One region of the Xanthomonas indica genome, then DNA from elsewhere that is predicted to be linked to it. Evidence: predicted binding sites of a transcription regulator. Region 1 holds the regulator's gene; each other region holds the start of a gene.
The links. The regulator FliA, encoded in region 1, starts transcription of late flagellar genes. The targets are predictions, from matches to a motif close to TAAAGTTTNNCNNNCNNNGGCCGATAA.
Positions count from the first base shown of each region.

Region 2: the regulator FliA is predicted to act here: its motif matches at 1,613-1,639, upstream of Q7W82_RS00115 (GGDEF domain-containing protein).
Region 3: the regulator FliA is predicted to act here: its motif matches at 3,470-3,496, upstream of Q7W82_RS16220 (GGDEF domain-containing protein).

Region 1 is NZ_CP131914.1:2,959,437-2,963,814, forward strand. It holds gene Q7W82_RS12785 (chemotaxis protein CheA) at 1-1,717, opposite strand, end outside; gene Q7W82_RS12790 (protein phosphatase CheZ) at 1,722-2,330, opposite strand; gene cheY (chemotaxis response regulator CheY) at 2,331-2,723, opposite strand; gene Q7W82_RS12800 (RNA polymerase sigma factor FliA) at 2,743-3,492, opposite strand; gene Q7W82_RS12805 (P-loop NTPase) at 3,489-4,373, opposite strand; gene flhF (flagellar biosynthesis protein FlhF) at 4,360-4,378, opposite strand, start outside.
Region 2 is NZ_CP131914.1:24,716-29,093, reverse strand. It holds gene Q7W82_RS00115 (GGDEF domain-containing protein) at 1-1,555, opposite strand, end outside; gene Q7W82_RS00110 (ParB-like protein) at 1,929-2,555, shown strand; gene Q7W82_RS00105 (MgtC/SapB family protein) at 2,516-3,016, opposite strand; gene Q7W82_RS00100 (carbohydrate kinase) at 3,108-4,034, opposite strand.
Region 3 is NZ_CP131914.1:3,731,199-3,735,576, forward strand. It holds gene Q7W82_RS16210 (penicillin acylase family protein) at 1-2,145, shown strand, start outside; gene Q7W82_RS16215 (right-handed parallel beta-helix repeat-containing protein) at 2,228-3,274, shown strand; gene Q7W82_RS16220 (GGDEF domain-containing protein) at 3,597-4,378, shown strand, end outside.

The DNA of each region.
Region 1 (4,378 bases):
GCGCCAGGCGGCCGTCGCCGATCAGGGTGGCGCCGGCGTAGCCGGGCAGGCCACGCAGGGAGCGCGGCAGCGGCTTGATCACCACTTCCTCGCGGCCGCGGACCTGGTCCACCACCAGGCCCATGCGCGATTCGCCGGCCTGCAGCACCACCACGGTGAGCAGCGGCAGTTGCGGGGCGTCGATGTTGAGCCACTGGCGCAGGTCCACCAGCGGCAGGGTGTGCGACTGCCGGTCGAGCACGGCGCGGCCGTCGAACCAGCCCAGCGAGCGGCGCGGCGCATGCAGCACTTCGACCACGCGCGCCAGCGGCAGCGCGTAGACGGTGTCGCCGGCCTGCACCAGCAGGGTCGGCAGGATCGCCAGGGTCAACGGCACGCGGATCAGGAAGCGGCTGCCGCGGCCCAGCTCCGACTGGATCTGGATCTGCCCGCTGAGTTCGCGGATGCGCGACTGCACCACGTCCATGCCGACGCCGCGGCCGGAGATGTCGGTGACTTCGGACTTGGTCGAGAAGCCGGGCAGGAACACCAGGTGCAGGCATTCCTCGGTGCTCAGGCGGGCCGCGGCCTCGGGGTCGATCAGGCCCTTCTCGCGTGCCTTGGCGCGCAGCCGTTCCGGGTCGATGCCGGCGCCGTCGTCCTGCACCTCGATGCTGACGTAGTCGCCTTCCTGCTGCGCCGACAGGCGCACGTGGCCGCCGCGCGGCTTGCCGGTGGCCTCGCGCAGCGCCGGCGCCTCGATGCCGTGGTCGATGGCATTGCGCACCAGGTGCACCAGCGGATCGGCCAGCGCCTCGACCAGGTTGCGGTCCAGTTCGGTGTCGGCGCCGATCAGTTCCAGTTCCACTTCCTTGTTGAGGGAGCGGGCGACGTCGCGCGCCACCTTGGGGAAGCGCGAGAACACCTTGCCGACCGGCTGCATGCGCGTGCGCATCACCGCCGACTGCAGGCGCGCGGTGGCGATGTCCAGGCTGCTGACCGCGCGATCCAGTTCCTCGTCGCGCAGGCGCACGCGCAGGGTCTTGAGCCGGTTGCGCGAGAGCACCAGTTCGCCGATCAGGTTGACGATCGCGTCCAGGCGCTTGGTGTCCACGCGCACGGTGTGTTCGGGCTCGGCGGCCTTGGCCGGGGCGGCCGCGGCCTTGGGCGCGGGGCTGGGTGCGCGCGGCGCCGGCTGCAGCGCCTGCGGCGTGGCCGCCGGCGGCGCATCGCCGTGCAACTGGTCCAGCAGCGCCTCGAATTCGTCGTCGCTGATCAGGTCCGCATCGCCGGCTGCGGCGGCCTTGGGCGCGGGCGCCGGCGCGGCGCTCTTGGCCGGTGCCGGCGCCGGGGCGGCGTCGCCGTGCGCATCGAACTGCGCGATCAGCTCAGGCGGCGCGCGCGGCGGCTCCTGGCCGCTGCCGAAGGCGTCGAGCATCGACTGCAGATAGTCCAGCGACTGCTGCGCGGCGTCGAAGTGCCGCGCCTGCAAGGTGGCCTGGCCGGCACGGGCCATGCCCAGGGTTTCCTCCGCGGCGTGGCACAGCTCGACCATGGCGTTGATCGCCAGAAAGCCGGCGCCGCCCTTGAGCGTATGGAAGCCGCGGAACACGGCGTTGAGCTGGCCGCTGTCCTCTGGCGCCTGCTCCAGCGACACCAACTGCTCGCCGAGCCGGTCCAGGATCTCCTGGGCCTCGATGATGAAATCGGCAGCGATGTCGTCGGGTACGGCGCTCATAGATTTACAGTCCCAGGCCCGAGAGCAGGTCGTCGGCGTCGTTCTGCGACACGCCGTGGCGGTCCAGGCCGGGCAGGGCCGGGCCGGCCAGGCTGCCGTCGGCCTTGCGTTCTTCCTTCGGCGGCAGACCCAGCGCGCCGAAGCCTTCGTGTACGCGGCGCACGATGCCGGCGACGCGGCGGATGATCTGCCCGGTCAGGTCCTGGAAGCTCTGCGCCAGGGCCATTTCGGTGAGGTTGTGGCGGATCTTGTCGAGGATCTCGCTCTGGTCGCCGCTGAGGCCGCCGGCCGCCAGCTGGTTGGCCAGCGCACGGCATTCCTCGGCCAGGTCCAGGGTGCGGTGGCTGGCCTGTTCGGTCATCTCCACCACGTGGTCCAGGCGCGAGCAGGCATCGTCCAGCTCGCCGGCCTCGCTGGGCACCATCGGCAGTTCGCCGAGCGCCTGGCCCAGATCGCGCGCGAGCCGGCTCAGGCCCTGCATCATCGGCCGCGTGCGCCAGGCGGCGAGGGTGTCGATCTCCCTGCGCCAGCCGGCCTCGTCGCCGTTTTCCAGCGCGTCCAGCGCGCCTTGCAGGCGTTCGATCAGGGCAGTACGTTCGGCGGTGGCTTCCATTTAGGCAGTCGCCCCCAGGCGCTCGAAGATCTTGCCCAGCTTCTCCTGCAGCGTCTGCGCGGTGAACGGCTTGATGATGTAGCCGTTCACGCCGCACTGCGCGGCCTCGATGATCTGCTCGCGCTTGGCCTCGGCGGTGACCATCAGCACCGGCAGGTGCTTGAGCTTGTCGTCGGCGCGGATGTTGCGCAGCAGATCGATGCCGGTCATGCCCGGCATGTTCCAGTCGGTGACCACGAACTCGAACGGCGCCGAGCGCAGCGCGGCCAGGGCGCTGTTGCCGTCTTCGGCCTCGGCGGTATTGGTGAAGCCCAGATCGCCGAGCAGATTCTTGACGATGCGTCGCATCGTCGAGAAATCGTCCACGATCAAAATCCGCATGTTCTTGTTCACCACTGACTCCTAAGGGTTCCTATTCTTCGTCTTCCAGACCGGCATCGGCGACCTCGAACGCCTTCAGGCGTCCGCGCAACCGTACCGTGGCCTGGCCATGGATCTGACACACGCGCGACTCGCTGACCCCGAGCACCGCGCCGATTTCCTTGAGGTTCAATTCCTGCTCGTAGTACAGCGACAGCACCAACTGCTCGCGTTCGGGCAATTGCGCGATGGCCTTGCCCAGCTCGCGGCCGAATTCGCTGCGCTCGAGCATCTGCTGCGGATTGGGTCCGCCCTTGGCGATGGTATCCAGCTCGCCATGGTCCTCGATGCGCGACTCCAGGCTCAGCACCTGGCCGCGGGCGGCATCTTCCATCAAACGCAGGTATTCGGGAAGCGGCATCTCCATCGCCGCGGCCACTTCGTTGGCGGCGGCGGCGCGGCCGGTGCTCTGCTCGATCTTGCGGATCGCCGAGGCGGCATCGCGGGCGCGGCGGTGCACCGAGCGCGGCACCCAGTCGCCGCGGCGGATCTCGTCGATCATCGCGCCGCGGATGCGGATCGAGGCGTAGGTCTCGAACGAGGCGCCCTGTTCGGCGTCGTAGCTGCGCGAGGCCTCGATCAGGCCGATCATGCCGGCCTGGATCAGGTCGTCGATCTCCACGCTGGCCGGCAGCCGCGCCGCCAGGTGGTGGGCGATGCGCCGGACCAGGTCCGAGTGCTGGGCGATGTAGTCGTTGGCGCTGTTGCGCTGGACGGCGCGGTAGTGGGCGGCGGCGTTCATGCGGCCACCCCGCGCTGGATGATGCGTTCGACGAAGAACTCGACGTTGCCGCGCGGGGCGGTCGGCGCCTGCCAGCGCGCGGTGCGCCGGGCGATCTCCGAGATCGCCTGCGCCGACGGGCTGGACGGGTAGGCCTTGACCACCGGCTGCTGGCGCTGCACCGACAGGCGCAGCCAGTCGTCCTGCGGCACGCAGCCCAGGTAGTTCAGCGACACGTCGCCGAGGAACTTCTCGCAGACCCGGCTGAGCTTGTCGTACAGCAGGCGGCCCTCGTTGAGGTCGCGGACCATGTTGGCGACGATCTGCACCCGGTCCACGCCGCGCTCGCGCGAGAGGACCTTGATCAGGGCGTAGGCGTCGGTGATGGAGGCCGGCTCGTCGCAGACCACCACCACCGCGTCCTGCGCGGCCTGGCAGAAGGTCAGCACGCTGTCGGTGATGCCGGCGGCGGTGTCGACGATCATCACGTCCAGCTCGCGCTGCAGTTCGGAGAACACGTTGACCAGGCCCACGTGCTGGGCCGGCGGCAGCTCGGCCATGTAGCGGCGGCCGGAGGCGGCGGGCACCACCATCAGCCCGTTGGGCATGTCGATCAGCACCTCTTCCAGGGTGCAGCGCCCGGCGACCAGGTCGGCCACGGTGAACTTGGGGGTCAGCCCCAGCAGCACGTCGACGTTGGCCAGGCCGAGGTCGGCGTCCAGCAGCAGGGTGCGCTTGCCCATGTCGGCCAGCGCCATGGACAGGTTGACCGAGATGTTGGTCTTGCCCACGCCGCCCTTGCCGCCGGTCACGGCGATGGTGCGCACCGGACCCAGCGGTTCGCTGCGCGTCGCCGACAGGGGGAAGGCATTGGTCAGATTGACGTAGTCACGCGACGGCATGGGTC
Region 2 (4,378 bases), 1.9 Mb from region 1:
GGTCGGCGCGGCGGATCAGCGCGTCCTGCGCTTCGCCGGGCTGGCGCAGGGCCACGCCGGCGCTGAAGCTCACGAACACGCGCTGGTCCTCGTGCACCACCGCGCGCTGGGCCAGGGCGCGTTGCACCCGGGTCACCGCCGCGCTGGCCTCGAAGATCGTGCAGTCCGGCATCAGCAGCACGAATTCCTCGCCGCCGAAGCGGGCGACGGCGTCGCTGGCGCGCAAGGTGGTGCGCGCCACCTCCACCACGTGGCGCAGGGCGCTGTCGCCGCCGGGGTGGCCGAAGGTTTCGTTGAGCTGGCGGAAATCGTCCAGGTCCAGCATCGCCACGCACAGCGGTTGCGCGCTGCGTTCGGTACGCACCAGTTCGCGCGCGAACAGATCCTCCAGCCCACGACGGTTGAGCGCGCCGGTGAGTTGGTCGACCCGCACCAGGCCGCTGACGTCCTGCAGTTCCTGCTCCAGGCGCAGGATGCGCTGCTCGGCCGCCTCCACTTCCTGGCGCGCGGCGATCAGGTGGTCGCGCGCGCGCAGCGCCTGCTCCTGCACGTGGCCGGTGTCCTGCAACACTTCCTGCAGCAGGCGGTTGAGGTCGGCGATGCTGCGCGCGTCGCGGATGGTCTGCGAGTAGTCGGCGATGCGGTCGTGGAATTCGCCGGTGCTGGCGGCCATGCCGTCCAGATCTTCGACGAAGGTCAGCATCAGGTCCTTCATCGCCTCCTTGGATTCGGCGATGCCCTGCTTGAGCAGGCCCTGCTTGTAGATCACCTCGCGCAGGCTGCCGCGCGCCTCCTCGATCGAGTAGCGGTCCAGCGGCCCGGCGATCAGGTCGCGCACCACCGCGATCTGCCCCTGCAGCCAACTGGTGTCCTCGAGCAGTTCGCCGACGTTCTCCAGCAGCAGGTCGAACAGGCTCAGCAACAGCGCCTGCTGCTCCTGGCTGTCGTTGGCGCGCAACGCGATCTGGTGGCACAGCTCGCGCACCTGCTGCGCCACCGGCTCCAGCGGTTGCCCGGGCCGCCACTGACGCAGCGCCTCGCCGCTGGCCTCGGCTTCGCCGGCCAGTTCGGGCAGGGTGTGCAGCAGCGCCGCCAGCGCGCCGGCCACGGTCTGCCGCAGCAGGTCGCGCAGGCGCTCGCTGTCGCTGGGCCCGGCCAGCGGATCTTCGACGTCGATGGTGCGGATGTACTTGTCGATCAACTGGCGCAGCGCGCGGCCGTAGCTGGGCCAGTCGCCGCTGCTGGCCGCCGATTGCAGGCGCCGGCCCATGTCGCCCAACTCGCCATGCAGCGCGGCCATGCCGTCGGCGAAGGCGCCGAGCAGGCCCAGCGGCTCGTGCGCCTGCTGGAACAGGTGGATCAGCGCGGCGGTGGCGGCAGCCGGGTCGGTCGCGGCCGCCGCAGGAAGCGCCGCATGGGCGTGCTTGTGCCCATGGCCCTGCCCATGCGCGCGCGCCGGCAGCGTCGCGGCCGCCACGGGCGCCGGATCGCGCCGACGCGGCGACAGCAGCTTGCGCAGTCCGCTGATCGGCGGCTCGTCGCGTTGGTCCGACATGCCAGCCGGTTCCTCCCCAAGGTCAATGCGCCGCCCATGGTGGCGCTCAGGATCTGGATATCGGCGCCGGCGGTGCGCGCTTGAGCCGGCGGACGGTGGGTCTGTGAAGCGCACTCCATTGCCGTCGCACCCTCACCCCGGCCCCTTGCTTCCTTCTACCTCGGGGAGAAGGTGCCCCGAAGGGGCGGATGAGGGTCGGGTGGCTAGGGACGTGTCTGGGGACGAGGTTCCCTGGCGGTCGCACCCTCACCCCCAACCCCTCTCCCGGTGGGAGAGGGGAGCGCGTGCAATGGCGCTGTGCAGAACGCCCAAGGCGCTGGCACTCTGGCGGCCGCGCCTCCCGCGGCGCCCCCCACCTCCACGGAGACTACGCATGGCCGATTCCCGCGAACCGCTGCTGCACCCGGTCCCGATCCTGTCCCTGCGCCCCACGCAGATGACCGTGGGCATGCGCGAGGTCAAGGAGAAGCGCAAGCGCTGGCGCGCGCATGCGTCCAGGCACACGCAGGCCGAACTGCTCGGCACGCACATGATCCCGGTGGTGCTGGGGCCGGACGGCAGGTACTACGTGGTCGACCACCACCATCTGGCGCGGGCGCTGCACGACGAAGGGGTGAAGGACATCCTGGTCACGGTGATCGCCGACCTCAGCGTGGTCGACAAGGCCGCGCTGTGGAGCGTGCTGGATCATCGGCGCTGGGCCTATCCCTACGACGCCAAGGGCGAGCGCCGTCCGTTCAAGGACATGCCCACGTCGATCGCGGACCTGAAGGACGACCCCTACCGCAGCCTCGCCGGCGAGGTCCGGCGCGCGGGCGGCTACGCCAAGGACACCATCCCGTTCAGCGAATTCCTGTGGGCCGACCTGTTCCGCCGCCGGCTGCGACGCCGCGACGTCAAGGAGGATTTCGCCCGCGCCGTGGAGACCGCGCTCGCGCTCGCCAGGAGCCGGGACGCGAGCTACTTGCCGGGCTGGTGCGGGCCGTCCTCCGACGACTGATCGGTCGCCGCGGCACCGTGCGGCTTGCCGCCCAGGACCGTGTGCAACGCGCGCTCGACGCGGCCGCCGAACAACAGGATGACGAAGGCGATGGCCAGCGACACGGCCACGATCTGCCACTGGCCGGCGCCGCACATGATGCCGATGCAGGCGGTGAGCCAGACGCAGGCGGCGCTGGTCAGGCCATGCACCCGGACGTGTTTCTGGGTGTGATAGATCACGCCGGCGCCGAGGAAGCCGATGCCGGTCAGGATGCCCTGGATGACACGGCTGCCGGCGTCGGTGAAGCCGCCCTTGCCCAGCGGGTCGGCCAGCAGCACCACCATCGCGGTGGCCAGGCCGACCAGGCCCAACGTGCGGATGCCGATCGGCTTGCCGTGCAGGTCGCGGTTCAACCCGATCGCCGCGCCGGCGAGCGCGGCGATGCCCAGGCGCACGGCGATGTCGGACAGGTCGATCAAGGCAGGTCTCCTGGTGGATGAGGCGCCGTGGACGGCCGGCCCATCATAGGGACGCCGGCCGCGGGCATGCCGCGCACGCCGTGGGGCGGGGTCAGAGCGCGGCGCGGACCTCGTCCAGGCTGGGCGGATTGGCGCCGGCGCGGGTGCAGTTGATCGCCGCGGCGGCCACGCAGAACTGCAGCAGGCGCTCCAGCGCGGCCGGCTCACTGCCCAGCGCCGCCAGCGCGGCCGGATCGGGCAACTGCTGCAGCAACGCCGCCTGGAAGCTGTCGCCGGCGCCCACGGTATCGGCCACCTGCACCACGCGGCCGGGCACGCGCGCTTCGCTGTCGCCGCGCCAGGCCACGGCGCCGTCGCCGCCCAGGGTCATCACCACCAGCGACGGCCCCTGCTGCAGCCAGCTGCGGGCGACGGCGAACGGATCCTGCTGCGGATACAGCAGTTCGATGTCTTCCTGGCTGACCTTGACCACGTGCGCCAACGCGATCCAGCGCGCCAGTCGCGCGCGCCACACCGCCATGTCCGGCTCCACCGTCGGCCGCACGTTGGGGTCCAGCGAGATCAGCCGCTGCCCGCGTTCGCGCTCGGCCAGCGCCTGGAAGGTGCTGGCGGTGGTCTCGGCGACCAGGGTGTAGGAGCCGAAATGCAGGCCGCCGACGCGCGCGTCCAGCGCCGGCAGGTCGGCTTCGGTCAGCGCGCGGTCGGCGCAGCCGGTGCCGTAGAAGGCGTAGTTGGGCACGCCGCCGGCGTCGAGCGCGACCATCACCAGGGTGGTCGCCTCGCGCTTGTCGATGCAGTAGTCCAGGGCCACGCCTTCGCCTTCGAGGGTGGCGCGCAGCTGGCGGCCGAGCGGATCGGTGGACAGGCCGGTGAACAACGCCGACGGCGCGCCCAGGCGGGCCAGGCCGATGGCCACGTTGAACGGCGAACCGCCCTGGCGCGCGGTCATCCCGACCGAGGTGCCGGCATAGCCGTCGATGAAGATGTCGTACAAGGCCTCTCCGCACACCACGAACATCGAACCGCTCCTCGTCAGGTTGCAGCGCGCCGGCCGGCGCGATGGGGCGGCTATTGTGGCGTACCTGCTGCGGCGCGGCGACCGGGCGGGGTTGAGGTGGGCGGAGCGGTGGGCTGCCGTGTGGGGTGGAGGCCTGGCTGGCGCTTGGACCCTTATCTAGGGAGGAAGCCTGGCTTGCGCCCGTACCCTCATCCGCCCCTTCGGGGCACCTTCTCCCGACGGGAGAAGGGAACAGCCGTGGGCCCATGGCCCCTCTCCCCCCGGGAGAGGGGTTGGGGTGAGGGTAGGGGCGCGCAGCGCCTCGTGGATCCTGGACGCCAGTTGCACGGTGTCGTGCTGATGCA
Region 3 (4,378 bases), 770 kb from region 1:
CGCTTCTTCGAGATGGACCTGCTGCGCCGCGCCGCCGCCGGCGAACTGTCCGAGCTGGTCGGCCCGCACGCACTGGACGTGGACAAGGCGCGGCGCGCGCATCGCCTGCGTGCCCGCAGCAGCGCGCAGCTGGCCGCGTTCGCCGGCACGCATGCAGCGGCGCTGCAGGCCTACAGCGCCGGCGTCAACCAGGGCCTGCACGCGCTGCGGGTGCGGCCGTGGCCGTACCTGGTGCTATTCGCTGCGCCGCGTGACTGGCAGCCGGTGGATTCGGCGCTGGCCGGCCAGGCGATGTACTTCGATCTGCAGGGCAAGCAGCTCGAGCGCAAGCTGGACCTGTACCGCCTGCAGCAGCGCTTGCCGGCGCCGCTGTACGCCCTGCTGCGCCACGAGGGCAGCAGTTGGGACGCCGCCCTGGATGGCAGCGTACGCGGCGATGCGCTGCTGCCCGCCGCCGATCAGGTCGATCTGCGGCGCCTCGCGGACGCGCCCGCCGCCACCGGCGCCGTGGCCAGCAGCGCGCCCGGCAGCAACAACTGGGCCATCGCCGGCAGCCGCACCGCCGACGGCCGCGCCATCGTCGCCAACGACATGCACCTGGGCCTGCGCGCGCCCAGCCTGTGGTTCCGGGTACGCCTGCGCTATGCCGATGCGCAGGCGCCGGGAGGCCGCGTGGACGTGTCGGGGTTCTCGCTGCCGGGGCTGCCGGCGGTGATCGTCGGCAGCAACGGCCACATCGCCTGGGGCTTCACCAACAGCTATGCCGATACCGCCGACTGGTACCGGCTCACCCCATGCGCGGCGGTCGCGCAGCCCGGCTGCACACCGGTCACCGTGCACCGCGAGCAGATCCGCGTCTCCGGCGCGCCCGCCACCACGCTGCAGGTGGAGGACACCGCCTACGGCCCGATCCTGCAGCACGAGCCCGATGGCAGCGCACTGGCGCTGCGCTGGGCGGCGCAATTGCCGGGCGCGCTGAACCTGGGGCTGGCCGACTTCGCCCGCACCGATACGCTGGGCAGCGCCTTCGCGCGCGCGCAAGGCATCGCCACGCCGGCGCAGAACCTGGTGCTGGCCGACCGCGACGGCCACATCGGCTGGCGCGTGCTCGGCCCGCTGCCGCTGCGCGGCCCGCACTGCGTGGCCGACGCGGTGATGCACGACGTGCGCGCGACGGTGCCCGCGGACGCCCGCTGCGCGCCGTGGCCGCTGTCCACCACGCAGTCGCCGCAGCGCATCGACCCCGCCGACGGGCAACTGTGGACCGCCAATGCCCGCGTGGTCGGCGGTGCCGACCTGGCACCGATCGGCGATGGCGGCTACGCGCTGGGCGCGCGCGCGCAGCAGATCCGCGACGACCTGCGCCTGCACCCGCACCTCAACGAACAGCAGTTGCTGGCGATCCAGCTCGACGACCGCGCGCTGTTCCTGCAGCGCTGGTGGGCGCTGCTGCAGCAACGCGACGCCGACGCGGCCACACCGGCGCTGCATGCCGTGTCGCAGGCGGCCAAGCACTGGGAGGGCCGCGCCAGCACCGGCTCGGTGAGCTACACCGTGGTCCGCGCGTGGCGCCTGGCGGTGTTGACGCGGATCCGCGACGGCCTCATCGCGCCGGCCCGTGCCGGCTCCGGCGGCGCTGCCGCGCCACCGCCGCTGCCGCAGCTGGAAGGCGTGGCCTGGCCACTGCTGCAGCAACAGCCGCTGCACCTGTTGCCGCGCCGCTACGGCAGTTGGCAGGCGCTGCTGGAAGACGCCGCCGCCGAGGTACGCACGACGCTGCAGGCCGATGGCCCGCTGGACACGCGCCGCTGGGGCCTGGAGAACCGCGCGGCGATCTGCCATCCGCTGGCGCAGGGCCTGCCGGCGCCGCTGCGTCGCTGGCTGTGCATGCCGGACACGCCGCTGCCCGGCGACGACGACATGCCGCGCGTGCAGCGCCCGGCCTTCGGCGCTTCCGAGCGCATGGTGGTGGCGCCGGGCCACGAGGCCGACGGCATCGTGCACATGCCGGGCGGCCAGAGCGGCCATCCGCTGTCGCCGTTCTGGGGTGCCGGCCATGCCGACTGGGTGCAGGGTCGCGCCACAAAGTTCCTGCCCGGCCCGACCCGGCACACGCTGACATTAAGGCCGCCCGCTCCACAATGACCCGATCTCGGTTCCGCGCACGCGTCTGTCTCATGCGCCGGCCTACCGTCTTCCCTCCCCCCACTGCCGAGTCTGCCTACCGATGAAGCGCCCTCCCCTGCTCGCCCTGTTGCTGCCACTTGCCGCGGCCGTGTCGTTCTCCGCCTGTGCCACGCCGGCCGCCGACGCGCCGGCTGCCGCGTCCGACTGCAGCGTGCACGCCGAACCCGGCGACGATCTGCAGGCCGCCATCGACCGCGTCCCCAACGACGGCAAACCCGCCACGGTGTGCCTGAGCGCCGGCGAGTTCCCGGTCGGCAAGCTGCTGTCGATCCAGCGCGACGGCCTGCGCCTGCGCGGCCAGGGCGACAGCACCGTGCTGCGCATGCGCGATCACGTGCAGCAACCCACCATCGTCATCGGCGACTATCAGAACGAGCGCCCGATCCGGCCGATCCGCGACGTGCGCGTGGAGCAGTTGCAGATCATCGGCGGCACCATCGACAAGGAGTTCATGCCCGAGCGCCCGTACCTGAGCAACAGCCTGGTGGTGGTGCGCAACGGCCAGAACATCCAGCTGACCCACCTGCGGGTGAGCAAGTGCCGCAGCGCCTGCCTGCTCAGCGAGTTCGACAGCCGCGACCTGCTGATCGCGCACAACGACGTGTCCGGGGCGATCTGGGACGGGGTGTCGTTCAACCGCACCGCCAAGGTCAAGCTGATCGACAACGTGATCCACGACAACGTCGCCGCCGGCATCACCACCGAGCACCTGGAAGACAGCGAGATCCGCGACAACCGCCTGGAGCGCAACGGCAGCCAGGGCGTGTACCTGGCCGACGCACGCCGCAACCTGTTCGCGGGCAACCAGTTCATCGACAACAAGGGCGCCGGGCTCTACCTGACCTGCTCGATCCGCCAGCGCACGCCGCAGATCCTGTGCTGGGACAACAGCATGAGCCAGGACAACACCTTCGAGAACAACACCTTTCGCGGCAATCCCTACACCTACACCATCGGCGTGGACAGCGCGGCCAACTGCACCGGCAAGGACTTCCGCCCCAACCTGTGGCGCAAGAACAACCAGGCCGATGCCTCGGGCATCGACATCCAGCCCGAACGCTTCGGCCACTGCGTGCGCTTCGAGTAAGCGCGCGCTGCCGCCTCGCCGCCCCTGCCGCCTCGCCTGTCTCGGGCAGGGCGGCGTGGCGCGTGGCGCGGTCGTCGCGCCGGACGCGGCGCTGACGCGCGGCACGCGTCCGGCGCGGGCAGCCCGCGGCCCTCCCCCTGGTACCGCATGACGGCCCGCCATGACCCCGGCGGCGCAAGCAGTCGGCGAAGATGCTAAAGCTCCGCCTGCAGCGGCCGCTAACCGGTGACGACGCCCCAGCGACCGATGGACCGCGCTGGACCACCGCACCGGCCGTGCCGCGCAGACGCTGGAGCACTGCAGCGCCCCTCAGGGAACGCAGATGACCTACCCCAACCACATCCGCCGCGTGCTTGGCCGGCCGATCCTGGCCCTGCAATGCCTGATCCTGCTTGCCTGGCCGGTGTCGCTGCTGTGCAATCCGTATCTGCAGCAGCCCTTGGACCTGCGCTACGCGCTGGCCTTCGCCGCGCTGCTCGGCACCAGCGCGATCATGTGCCTGACCAAGCGATTCTGGCAGTGGCGGCTGTTCGGCTTCCTGTCCGTGCTCGCGGCCGGCGCCGCGCTCCGGCTCGAGTTGCACGACATGGGCGCCGCCAGCGTGGACTGGATGCTGCCGGTCGCGGTGACCCTGTGCCTTGGACAGAGCATCCTGTTCTCTTACTCCCGCGACTATCTGCTGGCGATGGTCGCCACCTGGGCAATCCTGCTCGGCTGGCAGGACACGCTGGTGACCTCGTCCGCCGACCTGCCGCTGTTGATCATCCTGGTGGCGGCGGTGACCCTGATCGGCGTCACCCTCAACCGCACCTTCGTCACCGCGATGCGCACCACGCATGCGCTCAAGGAAGGCTACCGGCGCCTTGCCGAGACCGACGCGTTGACCGGCATTCCCAACCGGCGTGCGCTGATGGCCGACCTGCAGACCGCGGCGAGCGCGCCGCAGCTGCTGCAGTTCGCCATGCTGGACATCGACGACTTCAAGCAGATCAACGACCAGCATGGCCATCATGTCGGCGATGCGGTGCTGCAGGCGCTGGCGACGGAACTGCTGCGGCTGGACCCGCGCTGCCGTGTCGGCCGCCTCGGCGGCGAGGAGTTCGG